2 regions of the Dryocola mayonis genome follow, and region 2 is predicted to be linked to the other one. Evidence: predicted binding sites of a transcription regulator. Region 2 holds the regulator's gene; the other holds the start of a gene.
The links. The regulator LexA, encoded in region 2, represses DNA repair genes until DNA is damaged. The targets are predictions, from matches to a motif close to TNCTGTATGTACATACAGNA.
Positions count from the first base shown of each region.

Region 1: sulA (SOS-induced cell division inhibitor SulA) is a predicted target of LexA. The motif match lies at 5,376-5,395, and genes of this name have one in related genera.

Region 1 covers NZ_CP150452.1:1,552,920-1,563,273, reverse strand. The annotation lists gene helD (DNA helicase IV) at 1-1,852, opposite strand, end outside; gene WLO32_RS07510 (YccF domain-containing protein) at 1,983-2,429, shown strand; gene yccS (YccS family putative transporter) at 2,451-4,586, shown strand; gene WLO32_RS07500 (TfoX/Sxy family DNA transformation protein) at 4,583-5,197, opposite strand; gene sulA (SOS-induced cell division inhibitor SulA) at 5,417-5,926, shown strand; gene ompA (porin OmpA) at 6,285-7,367, shown strand; gene matP (macrodomain Ter protein MatP) at 7,452-7,904, opposite strand; gene WLO32_RS07480 (AAA family ATPase) at 8,080-9,834, shown strand; gene fabA (bifunctional 3-hydroxydecanoyl-ACP dehydratase/trans-2-decenoyl-ACP isomerase) at 9,903-10,354, shown strand, end outside.
Region 2 covers NZ_CP150452.1:3,927,907-3,938,260, reverse strand. The annotation lists gene malK (maltose/maltodextrin ABC transporter ATP-binding protein MalK) at 247-1,356, shown strand; gene WLO32_RS19045 (maltoporin) at 1,399-2,718, shown strand; gene malM (maltose operon protein MalM) at 2,861-3,811, shown strand; gene ubiC (chorismate lyase) at 3,974-4,483, shown strand; gene ubiA (4-hydroxybenzoate octaprenyltransferase) at 4,483-5,355, shown strand; gene plsB (glycerol-3-phosphate 1-O-acyltransferase PlsB) at 5,397-7,835, opposite strand; gene WLO32_RS19020 (diacylglycerol kinase) at 8,020-8,388, shown strand; gene lexA (transcriptional repressor LexA) at 8,508-9,116, shown strand; gene dinF (MATE family efflux transporter DinF) at 9,211-10,354, shown strand, end outside.

The DNA of each region.
Region 1 (10,354 bases), 1.9 Mb from region 2:
GAAAACCGTCTTTGCCCTGCTGCAATCCCAGAACGATAACGTAGTCCGCCTGCTGCCCTTTGCTGGCATGAATGGTCAGAAAATCAATATTCAGCTTCGGCCAGCGCGTCGCCGCTTTTTCAAGGCTCGCCGGACGCAGATGATGGTAGCGGGCAAGCACCAGGATGCGCTGTTCTGGTCTGGCGTAGCCGCTGAGCTTATCAAGGAGGTTGTCGAGCTGGTCGTCCGCCAGCAGCGTAACCGACTTTTTATCCCCTTTTGTCAGGCTGTTTAAAGGCTTGGCGAGCTGGTTCGGGTTCTGCTGAATGAATTTATTCGCCACTTCACCGATGCGATCGTTAAAGCGGTAGGTGGTATCTAACGCGCACTGGTCGCCTTCGCCGAAATGGTGCGCAAAGGCCGTAGTAAGCGCCATTTCCGCGCCGCTGAAACGGTAGATGGCCTGCCAGTCATCCCCCACCGCGTATAAAGATGTATGCGAGTTCTGCCGACGCAGCGCCGCCAGCAATGCCGCGCGCTGCGGGGAGATATCCTGGAACTCGTCTACCAGAATGTGCTTCCACGGGCTGATAAAACGCCCTTTTTCCAGCACGTTAACCGCCTGATGAATCAGGCCGGAGAAGTCTACCGCCTCTTCAGCTTTAAGCGCGCTTTTCCAGGCTTTCAATAAAGGCGCCATCAGCTTAACGCGCTTTGAAAACAGAGGACGTATTTCCTCCGCGCAGGCAGAGATCATGTCCGCCTGGGAGCCGCCGTGCATACGTATGAGTCCTAACCAGCGGTCAAGCCTGCCGGCGAGGCGTTTGCTCAGACGCTCATCGAGCCAGTATTCGCCTTCCGGCACCTCCCATTCCAGCTCATCCCTTAGCCATTCCCGCCACCCTTTCGCCTGGGCCTTTTTCTCGCGGCACTGCTGCCGCCAGCTTTCGATTAAAAGCTGATGCCTTGCGGCAGTATCTGACTCCAGCTCGCTGATGCGCGGCGCTTTGCGGCCGCCCTGCTGAATTATATGCAGCGCAAGCGCATGAAAAGTACGTGCGGTTATGGCATCCGTGTGCAGGCGTTCAGCAATTCGCCGATCCATTTCCTGCGCGGCCTGGCGCCCAAACGCCAGCAGCAGAATTTGGTCTTCCGTCGCCTCGCCCCGCTGTAGCAACCAGCCTGCGCGGGCCACCAGCACGGAGGTTTTGCCGCTCCCGGCGCCTGCCAGCACCAGTAATGAATCCTCGCCGTTTACCACGGCGCGCGCCTGGGAAGGGTTGAGAGGAGAGGTTTCTACCTGCTGGAAAAAATCGGCATACTTTTCCAGCATGCGCTCGGTATAGGCGGCGTTGCGTTCGTCGCGGCGGCTCTCGCCCTGCTCCAGCCACGCCTTGCAGTTAAGCCACGCCTCGCGGCAGTTATCAAACGCCTCAAGCCTTGCCTGGGGCACAGGCAGGGCCGCAAAAGCGGCTTTGACATTCTGCTGCAGAGCTTCCATATCGCTGCGCCTGAACCATTTTTCCTGCCGGGTGCGCCGGATGATTTCAGCATACTGCTCATCAAGCACCCGGGCGGCAACTTCGCTCATCTCGACGCTCCATGTGCGCCACAGCGTGTCCAGATGATGATAAAAGCGCTGGGTTTCCCCCCATTCCGTACCGTGCAGGCGCACAACCTTATCGTCTGGCAGGACAAATTCCAGCTCCCCCCAGACCAGCCCGCGCTTGATATTGATCGCGACCAGTTGATTAAATGGAATAAGGTATTCATGACGATCGCCCTTTACCTCCACGCCCGCGCTGAGTAATTTCACGCGGTTGTAAGGATGCTGTGCCAGATGTTTGCCAAGGGAGGTCGCTTTGAGTTCCATTACGCTTTGTCTGCTCAAGTAAAGAAGTTGCCGCTAAGTTTACCCGTCGAAGGAATGACGCTCCAGACTAAAAACGCGTTACAATTGCTGTGGTTATTTATTTCATGACTTTTACCAACGAAGAGTGCTTATGCGTACGGTCCTTAATGTGTTGAACTTTGTACTGGGTGGTTTCCTGACAACTCTGTCCTGGCTACTGGCTACTCTCGTCAGTATTATTTTTATTTTCACGCTCCCGCTGACTCGTTCCTGCTGGGAGATAACCCGGCTTTCCTTCGTGCCGTACGGCAACGAAGCTATTCATGTCGATGAGCTCAACCCGCAGGGTAAAAGCGCGATCATGAATACCGGCGGCACCCTGCTGAACATTTTCTGGCTGATTTTCTTCGGCTGGTGGCTTTGCGTGATGCACATTCTCACCGGTATCGCTCAGTGCATCACCCTCATCGGTATTCCGGTGGGCATTGCGAATTTTAAAATCGCCGCCATTGCCCTGTGGCCGGTTGGTCGCCGCGTCGTCTCGGTTGAAACGGCACGGGCGGCGCGTACCGCCAATGCGCAGCGCCGTTTTCAATAACGCACAGGAAATTGCGAGCTAATGCTTAGTCCCTTACTGCGCCGCTACACGTGGAACAGCGCCTGGCTTTACAACTTACGCATTTTTATCGCCCTGACCGGCACGGCCGCCCTGCCCTGGTGGCTCGGAGAGGTCAAACTGACTATTCCGTTGACGCTGGGGGTGGTTGCGGCGGCGCTGGCGGATTTGGACGATCGGCTGACCGGGCGTTTGCGAAACCTGCTGATTACGCTGGTCAGCTTTTTTATTGCTTCCGCCTCCGTCGAGCTGCTGTTCCCCTGGCCATGGCTGTTCACGCTGGGGCTGATGCTTTCTACCAGCGGTTTTATTCTGCTGGGCGGGCTGGGTCAGCGCTACGCAACCATAGCCTTCGGCGCGCTGCTGATCGCTATTTACACCATGCTCGGCATTTCTTTGTACGCACACTGGTATCAGCAGCCGCTGCTCCTGCTGGCGGGAGCGGTTTGGTACAACCTGCTCACGCTCGCCGGGCATCTTATCTTCCCGATCCGTCCCTTGCAGGACAATCTGGCCCGCTGCTATGAGCACCTGGCGCATTATCTGGAAATCAAAGCGACGCTGTTTGATCCGGATATCGAAGAGGAAAGCCAGGCGCCCATGCTGGAGCTGGCGATGTCTAACAGCCAGCTGGTGACTACGCTGAACCAGACGAAAGCGTCTTTGTTAACCCGCTTGCGCGGCGATCGCGGACAGCGCGGCACCCGGCGCACCCTGCACTACTACTTTGTCGCGCAGGATATCCACGAGCGGGCCAGCTCTTCCCATATTCAGTATCAGGCCCTGCGGGATAAATTCCGCTACAGCGACATTATGTTTCGCTTCCAGCGCCTGCTGACCCTGCAGTCGCAGGCATGCCAGCAGCTGTCACGTTCCGTGCTGCTGCGGGTGCCCTACCAGCACGATCCCAGATTTGAAAGGGCCTTTACCCATCTTGATGCGGCCATTGCGCGGGTCAATAAAACGGATCCTGCGGGCAGCGAAATGAAGGCGCTGGGCTATCTGATGAGTAACCTGCGCGCTATTGATGCGCAGCTTGCCACAATCGAATCCGAGCAGGCTCTGGCCGCCCCACACAACGATATCGAGAACCGTCTTGCCGACGATAAGCTTACGGGTTTCGGCGATATCTGGCTGCGCCTTACCCGCAACCTGACGCCTGAATCCGCGCTGTTCCGCCATGCCGTTCGCATGTCGCTGGTGCTTTGCGTGGGCTACGCTTTTATTCAGCTTACGGGACTGCAGCACGGCTACTGGATTTTGCTAACCAGCCTGTTTGTCTGCCAGCCCAACTACAATGCCACCCGCAGGCGGCTGGCTTTACGTATTGTCGGCACCCTTGTCGGCGTGGCGATAGGCCTGCCTATTTTGTGGTTTGTGCCTTCGCTGGAAGGGCAGCTGATTCTGATTGTGATTACCGGCGTTCTGTTCTTCGCCTTTCGTAACGTTCAGTACGCGCACGCCACCATGTTTATCACCCTGCTCGTGCTGCTGTGTTTCAATTTGCTCGGCGAAGGCTTTGAAGTCGCGTTTCCACGCGTCATAGATACGCTGCTAGGCTGCGCGATAGCATGGGCCGCGGTAAGCTTTATCTGGCCAGACTGGCGTTTTCGCCGCCTTTCTCTGGTCGTTGAGCGAGCCTTCAACGCCAACTGCCGTTATCTGGACGCTATCCTTGAGCAGTATCATCAGGGACGCGATAACCGCCTCGAATATCGTATTGCTCGCCGTGACGCCCACAATCGGGACGCCGAGCTGGCCTCGGTGGTTTCCAATATGTCTTCCGAGCCCCGCGTCTCGCCTGAAACCCGCGAGACGGCGTTTCGTTTGCTCTGCCTGAACCATACTTTTAACAGCTATGTGTCAGCGCTGGGCGCGCATCGTGAAAAGCTCGCTAATAACGAGATCCTGCTGCTGCTGGATGATGCTGTCTGTTACGTTGACGATGCGCTTCATCACCTGCCCGCCGATGAACAGCGGGTACAGCAGGCGCTTCAGGGGCTGTCGGAAAGGATTACTCAAATCGACCCTTGCCCTGACACTAAGGAACCGCTGGTGCTTCAGCAAATTGGGCTGCTGGTTTCCCTGCTGCCGGAAATATCGCGTCTACAGCAGCATATAGCCGCGCATAGCGATTAACGCCTGTGGCGCTGCTCATAGCGCTGATACCAGTCCAACAGCTCCTGGCGCGTCACCGCCGGGAGCGCTGCTTCATGAATGCCTGAGATAGCGCCGGCCAGGGCGAGGAGAATTTTCACGCCGACGAATTTTTTGACACCGCGCAGTTTTATCCATGAACGCCTGGCGCCGTAAGCCTGCAGGGTGCGTAAATCCGCAATGCCGGCCTCCCACAGCCATATCTCAAGATTGACCGAAAGATTGGGCAGATCCTTAAGCCGCCTTTGGGTTTTGCGGACGGATTTCTCACGGCGGGCATTCATAAGCGCGCAGGAGGAAAGCTGCAGCAGCTTGTCCCGATCCTGCCAGAGCTGTTCATCTACCTGATAGTAGTTAAGAACGATGGGTCTTCCGCGCTTGTTGAAAATAAGCGACGGAGCGGCTTTATTGACGAAATACGTTTCGCTTTCCTCGCAGGCACGCAGGTAGAGCTCTCCTTCCGCCACCATGGCGAAGACTATCTCGTCAATAGCCAGGCTATAGCCGCCGAACTGCGATCGATAGTGGATATCCCCCAGGGGAGCGAGGTATTCCTTAGATTGATAAATCCTGTTATATGATTTAAATTTCATGAACAAGTCCTTGATTATCATGAATTAAACACCGGCTTTATTATTTACCGGTTCCGGTAACAGAACAATAAGTAACCTGATTGCCGGCTGCAATCACAATTTAATAATTCCGCGAATTACGTGAAAAATTTGCGAGTTGCTTTCAGAAATTTAGATTGATCTTTGCTCGCACAGGCATTACTGTATAAACATACAGTAACCCATCAGGCGGGACTCGCTATGCACACACCGAACTATCGTACCCCTATTGCCAACCGTTCATCCGTTGCGCTTACTTCTGCGGAAACCTTTGCAGGAAACGATGTCACAGGCGTGATCAGTGAAGTGGTTTACAGCGAAGACCAGCCGTGGATGACGCAGCTAGTGCTGCTGCCTTTGCTGCAACAGCTTGGTCAGCAGTCTCGCTGGCAGCTATGGCTTACCCCGCAGCAGAAATTAAGCCGCCAGTGGGTGCAGGCATCAGGGTTGCCGCTCACTAAAGTGATGCAGGTGAGCCAGTTAGATCCACTTTTTACCGTTGATGCTATGGTAAAAGCATTGCAGACAGGAAATTACAGCGTTGTTATCGGTTGGTTATCTGAAGACATGACCGATGAGGAGTATTTTCGCCTGTCAAACGCAGCCGAAAAAGGCAACGCGATCGGGTTTATTATGCGTCCGGTCAGAGCGCCAGGATCCGGTTGCAGACCACGGACAGGGCTAAAAATTCATTCTAGTTTGTATCATTAAGTAAATTTAAGATAAATCCTGGCATTTTTTCTTCGAAATTTACAACGCCTTGTCATTTATCGCGAATCCCCCTCGCAAGCCGCTTCTGACGCCATTCTGAGCGAAACGGCGTGGTTGAAATACAGCCGAATCTGTTACTAAATATGTATGCAAGTCGTTTTTTTTCATATGCCTGACAGAGTTCACACTTGTAAGTTTTCAACTACGTTGTAGACTTTAGCTCGCCAGGGTTGCTCTTCATAACACCGACTGATCGGTAGAGTAACAATTGAGCGTTAACCCGGGCGAAGGATTTAACCCTGGGCTTTGACGATGTTTAAGGCTCATGGCCTATTTGGATGATAATGAGGCGCAAAAAATGAAAAAGACAGCTATCGCGATTGCAGTGGCACTGGCTGGCTTCGCTACCGTAGCGCAGGCCGCACCGAAAGATAATACCTGGTATGCCGGTGGTAAACTGGGCTGGTCTCAGTTCCATGATACTGGTTTCTACGGTAACGGTTACGACGGCGGTATCGGCAATGGCCCTACCCACGAAAGCCAGCTGGGCGCAGGTGCCTTCGGTGGTTATCAGGTTAACCCGTACGTTGGTTTTGAAATGGGTTACGACTGGTTAGGTCGTATGCCTTACAAAGGCGACACAAACAACGGCGCATTCAAAGCTCAAGGCGTTCAGCTGACCACCAAACTGAGCTACCCAGTAGCTGACGATCTGGACGTTTACACTCGTCTGGGTGGTATGGTTTGGCGTGCAGACTCCAAAGCAGCTTATGACAACGGTGCTGGCGGTCGTCTGAAAGACCACGACACTGGCGTTTCTCCAGTATTCGCAGGCGGCGTTGAGTGGGCAGTTACCCGCGACATCGCTACCCGTCTGGAATACCAGTGGGTTAACAACATCGGTGATGCTGAAACCGTTGGTACTCGTCCAGACAACGGCATGCTGAGCCTGGGTGTTTCTTACCGTTTCGGCCAGTCCGAAGCGCCAGCTCCAGTTGTAGCTCCGGCTCCGGCTCCAGCACCAGAAGTACAGACCAAGCACTTCACTCTGAAGTCTGACGTACTGTTCAACTTCAACAAATCTACTCTGAAACCGGAAGGTCAGCAGGCACTGGATCAGCTGTACACCCAGCTGAGCAACCTGGATCCGAAAGATGGTTCTGTTGTCGTTCTGGGCTTCACCGACCGTATCGGTTCCGACCAGTACAACCAGAAACTGTCTGAAAAACGCGCACAGTCTGTTGTTGATTACCTGGTTTCTAAAGGTATCCCGGCTAACAAGATCTCCCCACGCGGTATGGGCGAATCTAACCCGGTCACTGGCAACACCTGTGATAACGTAGCTCCTAAAGCTAAACTGATTGATTGCCTGGCTCCAGATCGTCGCGTAGAGATCGAAGTTAAAGGTATCAAAGACGTTGTAACTCAGCCTGCGGCATAAGTTACCGTTATAAAAAAACCCCGCTTCGGCGGGGTTTTTTATTGTCTAAAAAAAGCAAAAATCGTGACCGTCATGCAGGGACATTTACTCCTTGCCCAGCAAGGCCTGCAGATCCTGCTTAAGGTTCGACATCTGGCTGGCGTATTTTTCTTTACGCTCGGCATCTTCAATCAGCTGCACTATGGTTTCTGAAAGGGTACAGCCGCGACGCTGGGCAAGCCCCGCCAGCCTTTGCCAGACCAGGTATTCCAGATCGATTGATTTCTTGCGGGTATGCTGATGTTCCGCATTAAAATGGCGTTTACGGCGGGCACGTATAGTTTGCTTCATGCGATTATGAAGCACCGGGTTCATATGCTGCTCAATCCAGCCCGACACCTGTACAGGTTCGTTTTCCAGGCTCAGCAGCGCATCTACCGCCTCTTTCGCCGCGCTGGCTTCGATATATCTGGTAATCAGCTCGCCTTCACGGTGTTTTTTCACCAGATACTTCCACTTCCAGCCGCTCTCGAGATTTTCTAACTGTTGATATTTCATCGCGATCCCAGTGTGACCGTGTAACTTTGTTCAGGATAACAGTTTTTACCGCTTTCGCTCATCTGAAAAATTAAAGCTGTGAGCGGGATAAACTTGTTATCGAGCATTAACCGTGTGCTGCCCGGCCTATTCTTGTATAATCGCGCCTTTGACATCTGATTAATAAATAGCGACTTTGACGACTAATCGACTTGAATGGCGTGCCCTGGTTCCGGATACCGAGAGTTATCAGGAAATTTTTGCGCAGCCTTATGACACCGACTCTGCGCCCTTCTCTGCCGTCCAGTCACGCCTGTTCTACGGGCTGGAACAACTGAGCCAACCGGTAGCCTCGGCCGACCTGATGCTGGTAAAAGCCGCTGAAGAGACCGAATACCTTAATTTAATAGCCGCTGCCGCCGACGAAGTGTGGCAGCCAGCCGAAACGCTGGCCGGCGGGCATTACCTTATCGAAGGCAATCGGGTAACGCTGCGCCCTGCCGAAGAAAGCGATGGCTCTTTTACGGGCAAGGGTGAGGTCATCGTTGCTGACTGGGTCGAAACCGAACAGCTGTTTGGCTGTGTACGCCAGTTCGCAGGCGAAATCAGCCTGACGCCTGGTGCAATACACCGGGCAAACGGCGGCGTGCTGGTGCTCTCTTTGCGAAGCGTGCTGGCTCAGCCCCTGCTGTGGCTACGTCTGAAGCAGATGGTGACCCAGGGACGTTTTGACTGGATTTCACCTGATGAGTCTCGCCCGCTGCCGGTGAGCATTCCTTCCCTGCCGCTGAACGTAAAGCTGATTCTGGTTGGCGAGCGTGAGTCGCTGGCGGACTTCCAGGATATGGAGCCCGAGCTGGCCTCGCAGGCCATCTACAGCGAATTTGAAGAAAACGTTCAGATTGCCTCTGCTGATGACATGGCTCTGTGGTGCCAGTGGATTCATGCCGTGGCGAAAGCGAAGAATCTGCCTTCCCCGGCGCAGGATGCCTGGCCGGTTCTGATGCGGGAAGCCGTTCGCTACACGGGCGATCAGGAAACCCTGCCGCTGTGTCCGCTATGGTTAACCCGCCAGCTGCGTGAAGTCGCCGCCTTTACTGAGGAAGAGACCTTCAGCGGCGAGCAGCTTTCACAGATGCTGATACAGCGCGAGTGGCGCGAAGGCTTCCTTGCTGAACGCATGCAGGATGAAATCCTGCTTGAGCAGATCCTGATTGAAACCGAAGGCGAGATGGTCGGGCAAATCAACGCGCTGTCGGTTATTGAATTCCCCGGCCATCCGCGCGCCTTTGGTGAACCTTCGCGCATCAGCTGCGTGGTGCATGTCGGCGACGGCGAGTTTACCGACGTTGAGCGTAAAGCGGAGCTGGGCGGCAATATTCACGCCAAGGGCATGATGATTATGCAGGCGTTTTTGATGTCCGAGCTTCAGCTTGAACAGCAAATTCCTTTCTCAGCCTCGATAACCTTTGAACAATCGTACAGCGAAGTGGATGGCGACAGCGCCTCTATGGCCGAGCTGTGCGCATTGATAAGCGCCCTTGCAAACGTTCCTATTTACCAGCATATCGCGGTGACCGGCTCCGTCGACCAGTTTGGTCGGGTGCAGCCCGTGGGCGGGCTGAATGAGAAAATTGAAGGTTTCTTCAGGATTTGCCAGCAGCGCGAATTAACCGGCCAGCAGGGCGTCATCATTCCCGCTGCCAATATTCGTCACCTGTGTCTGCACCAGGACGTTTTAAACGCGGTTGAACAGGGTCAATTCTCCATCTGGGCCATTGACGAAGTGGCTGATGCGCTACCCTTATTAACAAACCTGCCATGGGATGGCGAAGGGCAAAATACCCTGATGCGCGTGGTGCAGGAGCGAATCGCTCAGGCCAGCGCACAGGACATTCGGCACCGCTATCCGTGGCCGCTGCGCTGGCTCAACTGGTTCAACCACAACTGATCGGACTTGTTGAGCGTACACGTGTTAGCTAACCTGCGTGCTTCATTATAAAAAGGCTTACTGTAGACATGGTAGATAAACGCGAATCCTATACAAAAGAAGATCTTCTTGCCTCTGGTCGTGGCGAACTGTTTGGCGCTGAAGGCCCGCAGTTACCCGCGCCTTCCATGCTGATGATGGACCGCGTGGTCAAAATGACCGAAGACGGCGGCAACTTCGATAAAGGTTACGTTGAAGCAGAATTAGATATCAATCCCGATCTGTGGTTCTTTGCTTGCCACTTCATCGGCGATCCTGTCATGCCCGGCTGTCTGGGCCTGGATGCGATGTGGCAACTGGTAGGCTTCTATCTCGGCTGGCTGGGCGGCGAAGGCAAAGGCCGCGCGCTCGGCGTGGGTGAGGTTAAATTCACCGGCCAGGTTCTGCCGTCCGCGAAAAAGGTCACCTACCGCATTCACTTCAAACGCATTGTGAACCGTCGCCTGATCATGGGCCTTGCCGATGGTGAAGTGCTGGTTGA
Region 2 (10,354 bases):
TTATGTGTCCTGGAGCACATAAAAGGTCACGGAATTTTGAAACCAGGATCACGAAAATCTCTTGCGGCGCCTGCAACCGGTTGCAGAATGCCTTCCCTCATCCTCCCGCCTCCTCCCCCATAAAAAAGCGTGGGGGCGGAGGATTTACGAAATGTATGAATCGTTCATAGTCCGACACATCTTGATTTACCTCTTTGTTGGCAGCACCACTCGGTTGGCAACATGTAGTCATAAAGGGAGAAGTGCATGGCAAGCGTACAGCTGCGGAACGTCACAAAAGCCTGGGGTGATGTGGTGGTATCGAAAGATATCAACCTGGATATCCAGGAAGGTGAGTTCGTGGTCTTTGTCGGGCCGTCAGGCTGCGGCAAATCCACCTTACTGCGTATGATTGCCGGCCTGGAAACCGTGACCAGTGGTGATTTGTTTATCGGCGGAAAGCGAATGAATGACGTGCCGCCTGCTGAACGCGGCATCGGGATGGTGTTCCAGTCTTACGCGCTCTACCCGCACCTGTCCGTGGCGGAAAACATGTCCTTCGGCCTGAAGCTGGCCGGCGCCAAAAAAGACGAAATTAGCCAGCGGGTCAATCAGGTTTCTGAAACCCTGCAGCTTGCGCACCTGCTTGACCGCCGTCCTAAAGCGCTTTCCGGCGGCCAGCGTCAGCGTGTCGCGATTGGCCGCACGCTGGTTGCTGAACCGCGAGTGTTTTTACTCGATGAACCACTTTCCAACCTCGATGCGGCGCTGCGCGTGCAGATGCGTATCGAGATCTCCCGTCTGCACAAGCGCCTTGGGCGCACCATGATTTACGTCACCCACGATCAGGTAGAAGCCATGACGCTCGCCGACAAGATTGTGGTGCTGGACGCAGGCCGTGTGGCGCAGGTAGGAAAACCGCTCGAACTTTATCACTACCCGGCAGATCGTTTCGTCGCGGGCTTTATCGGCTCGCCAAAGATGAACTTCCTGCCGGTAAAAGTGACTGCCACAGCAATCGATCAGGTCCAGGTTGAATTACCGAATCGCCAGCAGGTCTGGCTGCCGGTGGAAAGTAGTCAGGTCCAGGTGGGCGCCAATATGTCTCTTGGCATCCGTCCGGAGCATCTGCTGCCGAGCGATATCGCCGACGTCACGCTTGAAGGTGAAGTGCAGGTGGTAGAGCAGCTCGGTCACGAAACTCAGATTCACATCCAAATCCCCGCCATTCGTCAGAACCTGGTCTACCGCCAGAATGACGTGGTGTTGGTAAAAGAGGGTGCCACATTCGCTATTGGCCTGCCGCCAGAGCGTTGCCATCTGTTCCGTGAGGATGGCACCGCGTGTCGTCGGCTGCATCAAGAGCCAGGCGTTTAAGCACTCCCATAAAAAAGAAAAGCAATGATCTCAGGAGATAGAATAATGATTACTCTGCGCAAACTCCCACTGGCGGTTGCCGTAGCAGCAGGCGTTATGTCTGTTCAGGCACTGGCTGTGGATTTCCACGGTTATGCCCGTTCTGGTATCGGCTGGACCGGTAGCGGCGGCCCGCAGGAATGTTTCCAGGCAACCGGTGCTCAGTCTAAATATCGTCTGGGTAACGAGTGCGAAACCTATGCGGAAATTAAATTAGGTCAGGAAGTCTGGAAAGAAGGCGATAAGAGCTTCTACTTCGACTCCAACATTGCCTATAACTCTCCTCAGTTAAACGACTGGGAAGATACCAACACCCCGGCAATTCGTGAATTTAACGTCGTCGGTAAAAACCTGATTGACTCGCTGCCGGGCGCCAACATCTGGGCCGGTAAGCGCTTCTATCAGCGTCATGACGTTCACATGATCGACTTCTACTACTGGGATATCTCAGGTCCTGGTGCCGGTCTTGAAAACATTGACGTTGGCGCGGGTAAACTTTCCTTTGCCGCCACCCGTTCTGACGAATCCGGTGGTTCTTCAGCCTTTGGCGATCGCGATCCGGTAACCGGCGAGCGCACCTATAACAACGACGTACCAAACGACGTCTTCGACGTGCGTTGGGCCGGTCTGGAAACTAACCCGGGCGGCACGCTGGAACTGGGCGTTGACTACGGCCACACCAACATTCCTGACGACTACTACCTGCAGCCTGGCGCGTCTAAAGACGGCTGGATGGGTACTATCGAACATACCCAGAGCATGCTGAAAGGCTACAACAAGTTTGTTGTTCAGTACGCAACCGACTCCATGACCTCGCAGGGCAAAGGCCAGGCGCAAGGCGGCAGCGTAAACAACGACGGCCACATGATTCGCGTTATCGATCATGGCGCCGTTACCCTGGCCGACCGCTGGGATCTGATGTACGTCGGTATGTACCAGAACCTGGATATGGATGATAACCAGGGGACCGAATGGTACACCGTGGGCGTGCGTCCAATGTTCAAATGGACGCCAATCATGAGCACCCTGCTGGAAGTCGGTTACGACAACGTTAAGTCCCAGGAAACTGGCGATCGCAACGGCCAGTACAAAATTACCCTGGCACAACAATGGCAGGCAGGCGACAGCATCTGGTCCCGTCCGGCGCTGCGCGTCTTCGCAACCTACGCCAAGTGGGATGAGAAATGGGGCTATGCGAAAGACGGTAACGGCAACGCAACCCGCTTCGCAATCGCCGACTCTTCCGGTAACGGTAACTTCTCTACCAGCCGCGGCGACGACGATGAGTTCACCTTCGGCGCCCAGATGGAAATCTGGTGGTAATCACGCTCTGATCTGATGTGTTGAACATGAGGGGTTCGCTACCGAACCCCTCGTTATTACCCTTGTATGCCTAAATCCGTTTCAGGTGGAACGCGCTATTGCCTGGCTACCGTCCACCGTCTCCAGTTCGAGGTTTATAACAATGAAAATGAAAAAAAGTCTCCTCGCGCTCTGCTTATCCGCAGGGTTGCTCGCAGCAGTGCCCGGCATCAGCCTGGCTGACGTGAATATCGTGCCGCAGGACCTCAGCGCTGCGCCGGCCATTCCGGCCTCGACGCTCCAACAGCTGCAGTGGACGCCGGTCAGCCAGAATAAAGTTCATACCACAAACCTTGCGACCGGCGGACAGTCGGTGAACGCAGGTGAAATTACCGGCCCGGTGGCGGCTTATAGCGTTCCGGCTAATATTGGCGAACTGACGATTACCCTCACAAGCCAGGTCGAGCAAAATACGGTCTTCGCGCCGAACGTTTTAGTTCTCGATCAGAACCTCAAGCCGGCGGCGTACTTCCCCAGCAGCTTCTTCACCTACCAGGAGCCCGGCGTCATGTCGGATAACCGTCTGGAAGGAACATTTAAGCTAACGCCTGCGCTGGGACAGCAAAAACTCTATTTACTGGTCTTCACCACCAGTAAAGACACGCAACAGACCACCACGATGGTCGATCCAGCCAAGGCGTACGCCAAAGGAAACGGTAATGCGATCCCTGACATTCCCGATCCGATTGCCACCCATGGCACAACGGGCACGCTGAAACTGCGCGCTTCGACCTCGTCCGGCTCCAGCATTTTAGTCGGCCCGCTCTTTGGCTCTTCAGGTCCGGACCCGGTTACCGTGGGCAACACCGCCGCTCCGGCAACGGCCTATGCCGCTCCGGCACCGGCTGCTACCTACGCGGCGCCGGCCGCCGCGCCGGCCGAGAAAAGCGAACCTATTCTGAACGACACGGAAAGCTACTATAACCAGGCCATCAAGCAAGCCGTGGATAAAGGGGATGTCGATAAGGCCCTGAAACTGCTGAATGAAGCCGAGCGTCTGGGTTCTACCTCCGCCCGTAAAACTTTTATCAGCAGTGTAAAAGGCAAGGGGTGACAGTTTCCCCACAGTGCTGATGCTTGTAAGATTGGTGCGCCCTCGTGGTGCACCCTTTTTTTATTCACGCCCCGCTATGTTGCGCCATTGTTGCGCTTTGCCTGCCACGTTGTACCCATTCTGCGTTACAATGACCCTAAGTTATGTATCGGAGAATTCCCCATGCCTGAGGCGCTATCGCAACTGCGCGCCCTGAGTTTCTTCGCTGAAATCCCTGATGGGTTAAGCGCCGCTTTTCTCGACTGGCTTTTGCTTGAAGACTCAATGACGAAGCGCTTTGAACAGCACTGCTCGCGGGTCACGGTCGACATCCTACGCGAAGGCTTTGTGGCCGCTAACGAGCAGCTGCCCGAAGCTGAGCTGCTTCCCCCGGCGCAGCGCTACTGGTTACGTGAAATAGTGTTATGCGGCGACGGCGTGCCCTGGCTTGTCGGCCGCACCGTCGTGCCTGAAACCACGCTCGACGGCCCCGAGTTGGCTTTACAGAAGCTGGGAACCACGCCGCTTGGGCGCTACCTTTTTAGTTCGTCTACCCTGACACGCGATTTTATTCAGATTGGCCGCAGCGCGGAGCTGTGGGGGCGTCGTTCCCGCCTGAGACTGTCCGATAAGCCTTTGTTGCTCACGGAACTGTTTCTGCCCGCATCTCCGTTTTACGAAGAGGAAAAATAATGGAGTCGAGTCTGCCACAAGGAAAGTTCCAGGCGTATATGCGCCTGATGCGGCTGGATAAGCCTATCGGATCGCTTTTACTGCTCTGGCCGACGCTGTGGGCCCTGTGGCTGGCGACGCCCGGCGTGCCGCCGCTGAAGATTCTGGCGATATTTATCGCTGGCGTCTGGATGATGCGCGCCGCCGGCTGCGTGGTAAACGACTATGCCGATCGTAAATTCGACGGCCACGTAAAACGCACGGCCCACCGCCCTTTGCCAAGCGGAGCGGTAAACGAGAAAGAGGCCCGCGTTCTTTTTGTCCTGCTGGTGCTGCTCTCGTTCTTGCTGGTGCTGATGCTAAACACCATGACCATCCTGCTGTCGGTAGCGGCGCTTGCGCTGGCCTGGACGTATCCGTTTATGAAACGCTACACGCATCTGCCGCAGGTGGTGCTGGGCGCCGCGTTTGGCTGGTCCATTCCGATGGCGTTCGCGGCCGTAAGCGAAAGCGTGCCGCTAAGCTGCTGGCTGATGTTCCTTGCCAATATCTGCTGGGCGGTAGCCTATGACACCCAGTACGCCATGGTCGACAGGGATGACGACCTTAAGATCGGCATTAAATCCACCGCCATCCTCTTTGGCCGCTATGACAAGCTGATCATCGGTATTTTGCAGGTGGTGGTCATGGCGCTAATGGCGCTGATTGGCTGGTTGAACGGGCTGGGCGGGGCGTTTTATTGCGCCATCGGTCTTGCGGGCGCGCTGTTTATTTATCAACAAAGGCTGATCGCCGGCCGCGATCGCGACGCCTGCTTTAAAGCCTTCCTCAATAATAACTACGTTGGGCTGGTGCTGTTTATCGGCCTGGCATCAAGCTTAATGCGCTTTTGACGGCCATAAAAAAACAGGCGGGTTTCCCCGCCTGTTTTCTTTTACTCCACTGATTCCACCGCTATCTGCGTCGTCGCGCTTTCAATGGTCAGGCGCACGTCTGAGGTAATCAGATCCGCCAGCATCTGGTAGACCCTCATCGTCTCGGTTGGCTCTGCGTCACCGGTATCGCTGATATAGCCTTCATCGCGCAGCGTCAGCACCAGCGAGGTGAAGACCGCCTTGTCGAAGAACTCCGGCGCGTTGATGCCGTGCAGCATAGACAAACGCTGGGCCACGGTACGGCTCTCGCGTTCAAGCGTGCCGCGATTGATGGAGGGATTGGCGCTCAGCAGCCAGAAGGTGATGGCGTAACGCTGCAGCGTCTCGCGCACGCCCGCGGCCAAAAGCTGCAGGGTGCGGGAACGCGCTGGGTTAATCTGCACCTCTTCGCCGCTTACCGTCATCAGGCCCTGGCGCGCCATCTCGTTAATCAGCGCGTCGATTTCTGCGGCAAGCTCTTCTTTACCCCAGCGCAGGAACAGCTCCGCCTTCAGCATCGGATAAAGCACTTCCACCTGGCGCAGCAGTTCGGCGCGGTTGATATGGCGATGCTGGGTAATGATCGCCGCCAGCAGCGAAGGCAGCACCAGCATATGCATGATGTTGTTGCGGTAGTAGGTCATCAGCACGGCCTGCTCGCGCGGCAGGATGATGATGTCGCCGATGGTGTCTTTTTCCACTTCGAACTTATTCATCTGCAGCGCGTGCTCAATGAGCGCGTCTGCGTTCTGCTCCGGCGCGGTGGCATCCGGCGAATACGGCACATTGCGCAACAGGTTGAGATAACAGTCGAGCTGTTCCGTCAGCTGTTCGCGGGTCAGAGAACGCTGGCGCGAAGCCAGCAGCGCGGTGCAGCACAGGTTCATGGCGTTTGCCGCCCCTGCGTTGTTGATACGCACCATCAGCTCGGCGGCGATTTCATTCACCGTTGGCGTAAGCCACGCCGGACGCACGGCTTCGATGGGGTCGATAGCCTCGCGCCATTCCGGTACGCGCTGGTTAAGGAAGGTCATCAGCGGCATAGGTTCGCCGAAGTTAACATAGCCCTGTCCAAGGTTACGCAGCTTGCTTAAGCCCCGCAGCATCGACATAAAGCCTTCTTTCTCTTTAGTCGCCCCGCGCAGCTCTTTGGCGTAGGTGCCCACTTCCATTACGTGCTCGTAGCCGATGTAAATCGGCACCAGCGTAATCGGACGCGTGCCGCCGCGCAGCATCGCCTGGATAGTCATCGACAGCGTGCCGGTTTTTGGATCCAGCAAACGGCCGGTTCGCGAGCGTCCGCCTTCGACAAAATACTCCACGGAATAGCCGCGGCTGAACAGCTCGCCGAGGTACTCGCGGAATACGGTAGAGTAGAGCTTGCTGCCCTTAAAGGTGCGGCGAATAAAGAACGCGCCCAGGCGGCGGAAAATCGGGCCTGCCGGCCAGAAGTTCAGGTTAATGCCCGCGGCGATATGCGGCGGCACCAGCCCCTGGTGATACAGCACGTAGGACAGCAGCATGTAGTCCATATGGCTGCGGTGGCAGGGCACATAAACGATTTCATGGCCGTCGTGAGCCAGCTGGCGCACGCGTTCGGCGTTGTGCACGTTGATGCCCTGATACAGGCGGTTCCACGTCAGCCCCAGCACGCGATCCGTCAGACGAATAGCTTCGTAAGAGAAGTTCGCCGCAATCTCTTCCATTAGCGCAACGGCGTTCTGCTGGGCTTTTTCATGGGAGATTTTCTTGCTGCGCGCTTCGTCTTCCACGGCGCGGGCAATAGCCTTGGAGGCCAGAAGCTTGTTAAACAGATCCTGACGTACCGGCAGACGCGGGCCAATCGTGGCTAAACGCTGACGGGCAAAGTGCATACGCGCCACGCGGGCCAGTTTCTGCGCGATGCGCTTGTCGGTGCCGTGTTCGGTGGCCATTCTGCGCAAGGAGACGGGCGCGGAAAAACGCACGAAGCTGTCGCGGCCAAGCCAGGAAACCGCGAAGAATTTCTGTATGCCGTTCAGCATACGCAGCGGCGGGTTGATGTCGCCTTTTTCGCGTCCCGGAGAGCGGCCAAACATCACCGAAACCGGCACCATCTGCACATCCAGGTTTGGATTGCTGCGGTGCAGGTCGAGGTAGTCGTGGAAGAGTTTGATCGACTCTTCTTTCGGCGTGTAATAAGTGAAGACCCGCGGGCCGCTGTGGATAAAGACATAGCGCGGCAAAATCGCCCCGTCTATCTCCAGCGGTTCGAGCGGGTCGGGCAGATCGTGTGCAAGGCATTGCGCGCGCAGCGTCAACAGGTCCGCCTTAGAGTTATAAGGCAGAACGTACATAATAGGGCGTGTGGTATCCAGGCCCAGCTCGGCCTGCGGATCTGCCGGTATGGACTTGCTCTTTACCAGAACGCCTAATGGTAAATTAAGTAATTTGTAGTAAATTCTTGGCCAGCCTGACATAAACGATGTAAAGCCTCAGGTTAATAATGCAAATTCGCCGCAAGAATATCAGAAACTGCATAAGATTTCTGTGGCGTTGCGATTTTACCCATCATCCTTCAGATTGCCCGATCGCTGGCAGAAACGCGAAGGCTGCTGGGTGCTGATAAGCATTGACGCTTTTATTTTAAAAAGGTTTCCCGAAATGGCGAATAACACCGCTGGATTTACACGTATTATCAAAGCCGCCGGTTACTCCTGGAAAGGGCTGCGCGCCGCCTGGATTAACGAAGCCGCCTTCCGCCAGGAAGGCGTTGCCGCGGTTATCGCCATCGCCGTCGCCTGCGGGCTGGACGTTGACGCCATCACCCGCATTCTGCTTATCGGCTCCGTGGTGCTGGTCATGATTGTCGAAATTCTTAACAGCGCCATCGAAGCTTTGGTTGACCGCGTCGGTACGGATTACCACGAGCTTTCAGGCCGCGCGAAGGATATGGGCTCGGCCGCCGTGCTGATCGCCATTATCCTTGCCGTAGCCACCTGGGGCACGCTGCTGTGGCCACATTTGCGCTAATTTGCGAGAGCCATTCCGGATTATGATAAGTCCCTGGTTTTTTGCTCAATTTGTGGTTTCAAATTCACCTTTGACTGTATATACTCACAGCATAACTGTATAAACACCCAGGGGGCGGAATGAAAGCTTTAACTACCAGACAGCAAGAGGTGTTTGATCTTATTCGGGATCACATCAGCCAGACCGGCATGCCGCCGACGCGTGCCGAGATTGCTCAACGTCTGGGGTTCCGTTCTCCCAACGCTGCGGAAGAGCATCTCAAGGCGCTGGCCCGTAAAGGCGTTATCGAGATTGTTTCCGGCGCGTCCCGCGGCATTCGTCTTCTGGTTGAAGAAGAAACCGGTATTCCGCTGGTGGGCCGCGTAGCCGCCGGCGAGCCGCTGCTGGCGCAGCAGCATATCGAAGGCCATTATCAGGTTGACCCGTCGCTGTTTAAACCGAACGCGGACTTCCTGCTGCGCGTCAGCGGCATGTCCATGAAAGATATCGGTATTCTGGATGGCGATCTGCTGGCGGTGCATAAAACCCAGGACGTGCGTAACGGCCAGGTCGTGGTGGCGCGCATTGATGACGAGGTCACCGTAAAACGTCTGAAGCAGCAGGGCAACACCGTGCAGCTGCTGCCGGAAAACAGCGAGTTCGACCCTATCGTCGTCGATCTGCGCGAACAGAATTTCAGTATTGAAGGACTGGCCGTCGGCGTTATCCGCAACGGCGACTGGCTTTAATACCGCTTTAGCTTAGCGTCCCCGCATTTTGTGATGCGCGTTTGCCGCGCATCACCGTATTATCCCTCTTTCTTTTCTCGTCCCGGATTTCCCTATGCGTTTCTTCTCGACGACGGATAAAGCGCTCTGGCGCCTCGCGTTACCCATGATCTTCTCCAATATTACGGTTCCCCTGCTCGGGCTGGTGGATACCGCGGTTATTGGGCATCTGGACAGCCCCGTGTATCTCGGCGGCGTGGCGATTGGCGCAACGGCCACCAGCTTTCTCTTTATGCTGCTTCTGTTTTTACGCATGAGCACGACGGGCTTAACGGCTCAGGCTTTTGGGGCGAATAACCCCGCGGCGCTGGCCCGTGCTCTGGTACAGCCGTTACTGATGGCGCTGGCTGCCGGTATCGCCATTATCGTGCTGCGTTACCCGCTGATTACGCTTGCGCTAAATATCGTTGGCGGAAACGAGCAGGTGCTTGCGCAGGCGAGGCGTTTTCTTGAGATTCGCTGGCTGAGCGCGCCCGCCTCGCTGGCCAACCTCGCGCTGCTCGGCTGGCTGCTTGGCGTGCAGTATGCGCGCGCCCCCGTCATCCTGCTGATCGTCGGCAACGTGCTGAATATTTTGCTCGATCTGTGGCTGGTTATGGGCCTGCATATGAACGTGCAGGGCGCCGCGCTGGCAACGGCGATTGCGGAGTACGCTACCTTTATCATCGGCTTAATGATGGTGAAGAAAGTTCTGGTCATGCGGGGAATCGACTTCGCCATGCTGAAAAACGCCTGGCGCGGGAATATCCGCCGCCTGCTGGCGTTAAACAGAGACATTATGCTGCGTTCGCTGCTGCTGCAGCTCTGCTTTGCCTCGGTGACGATTTTCGGCGCTCGTTTGGGCAGCGAAGTGGTGGCGGTTAACGCCGTCTTAATGACGCTGCTGACCTTCACCGCCTATGCGCTGGATGGCTTTGCCTATGCCGTTGAGGCGCATTCGGGCCAGGCTTACGGCGCCCGTAACGGCAGCCAGCTGCTGGACGTCTGGCGGGCGGCCTGCCGCCAGGCCGGGCTGGTCGCGCTGGGCTTTGCGGTGGCGTATGCGCTGTTTGGCGAAAACATCGTCGCCATGCTGACCTCGCTGCCGGAGCTGCGGCAGCAGGCGGACCGCTATTTAGGCTGGCAGATTGTCCTGCCGGTGGTGGGCGTGTGGTGCTATTTGCTTGACGGCATGTTTATCGGCGCCACTCGCGGCGCCC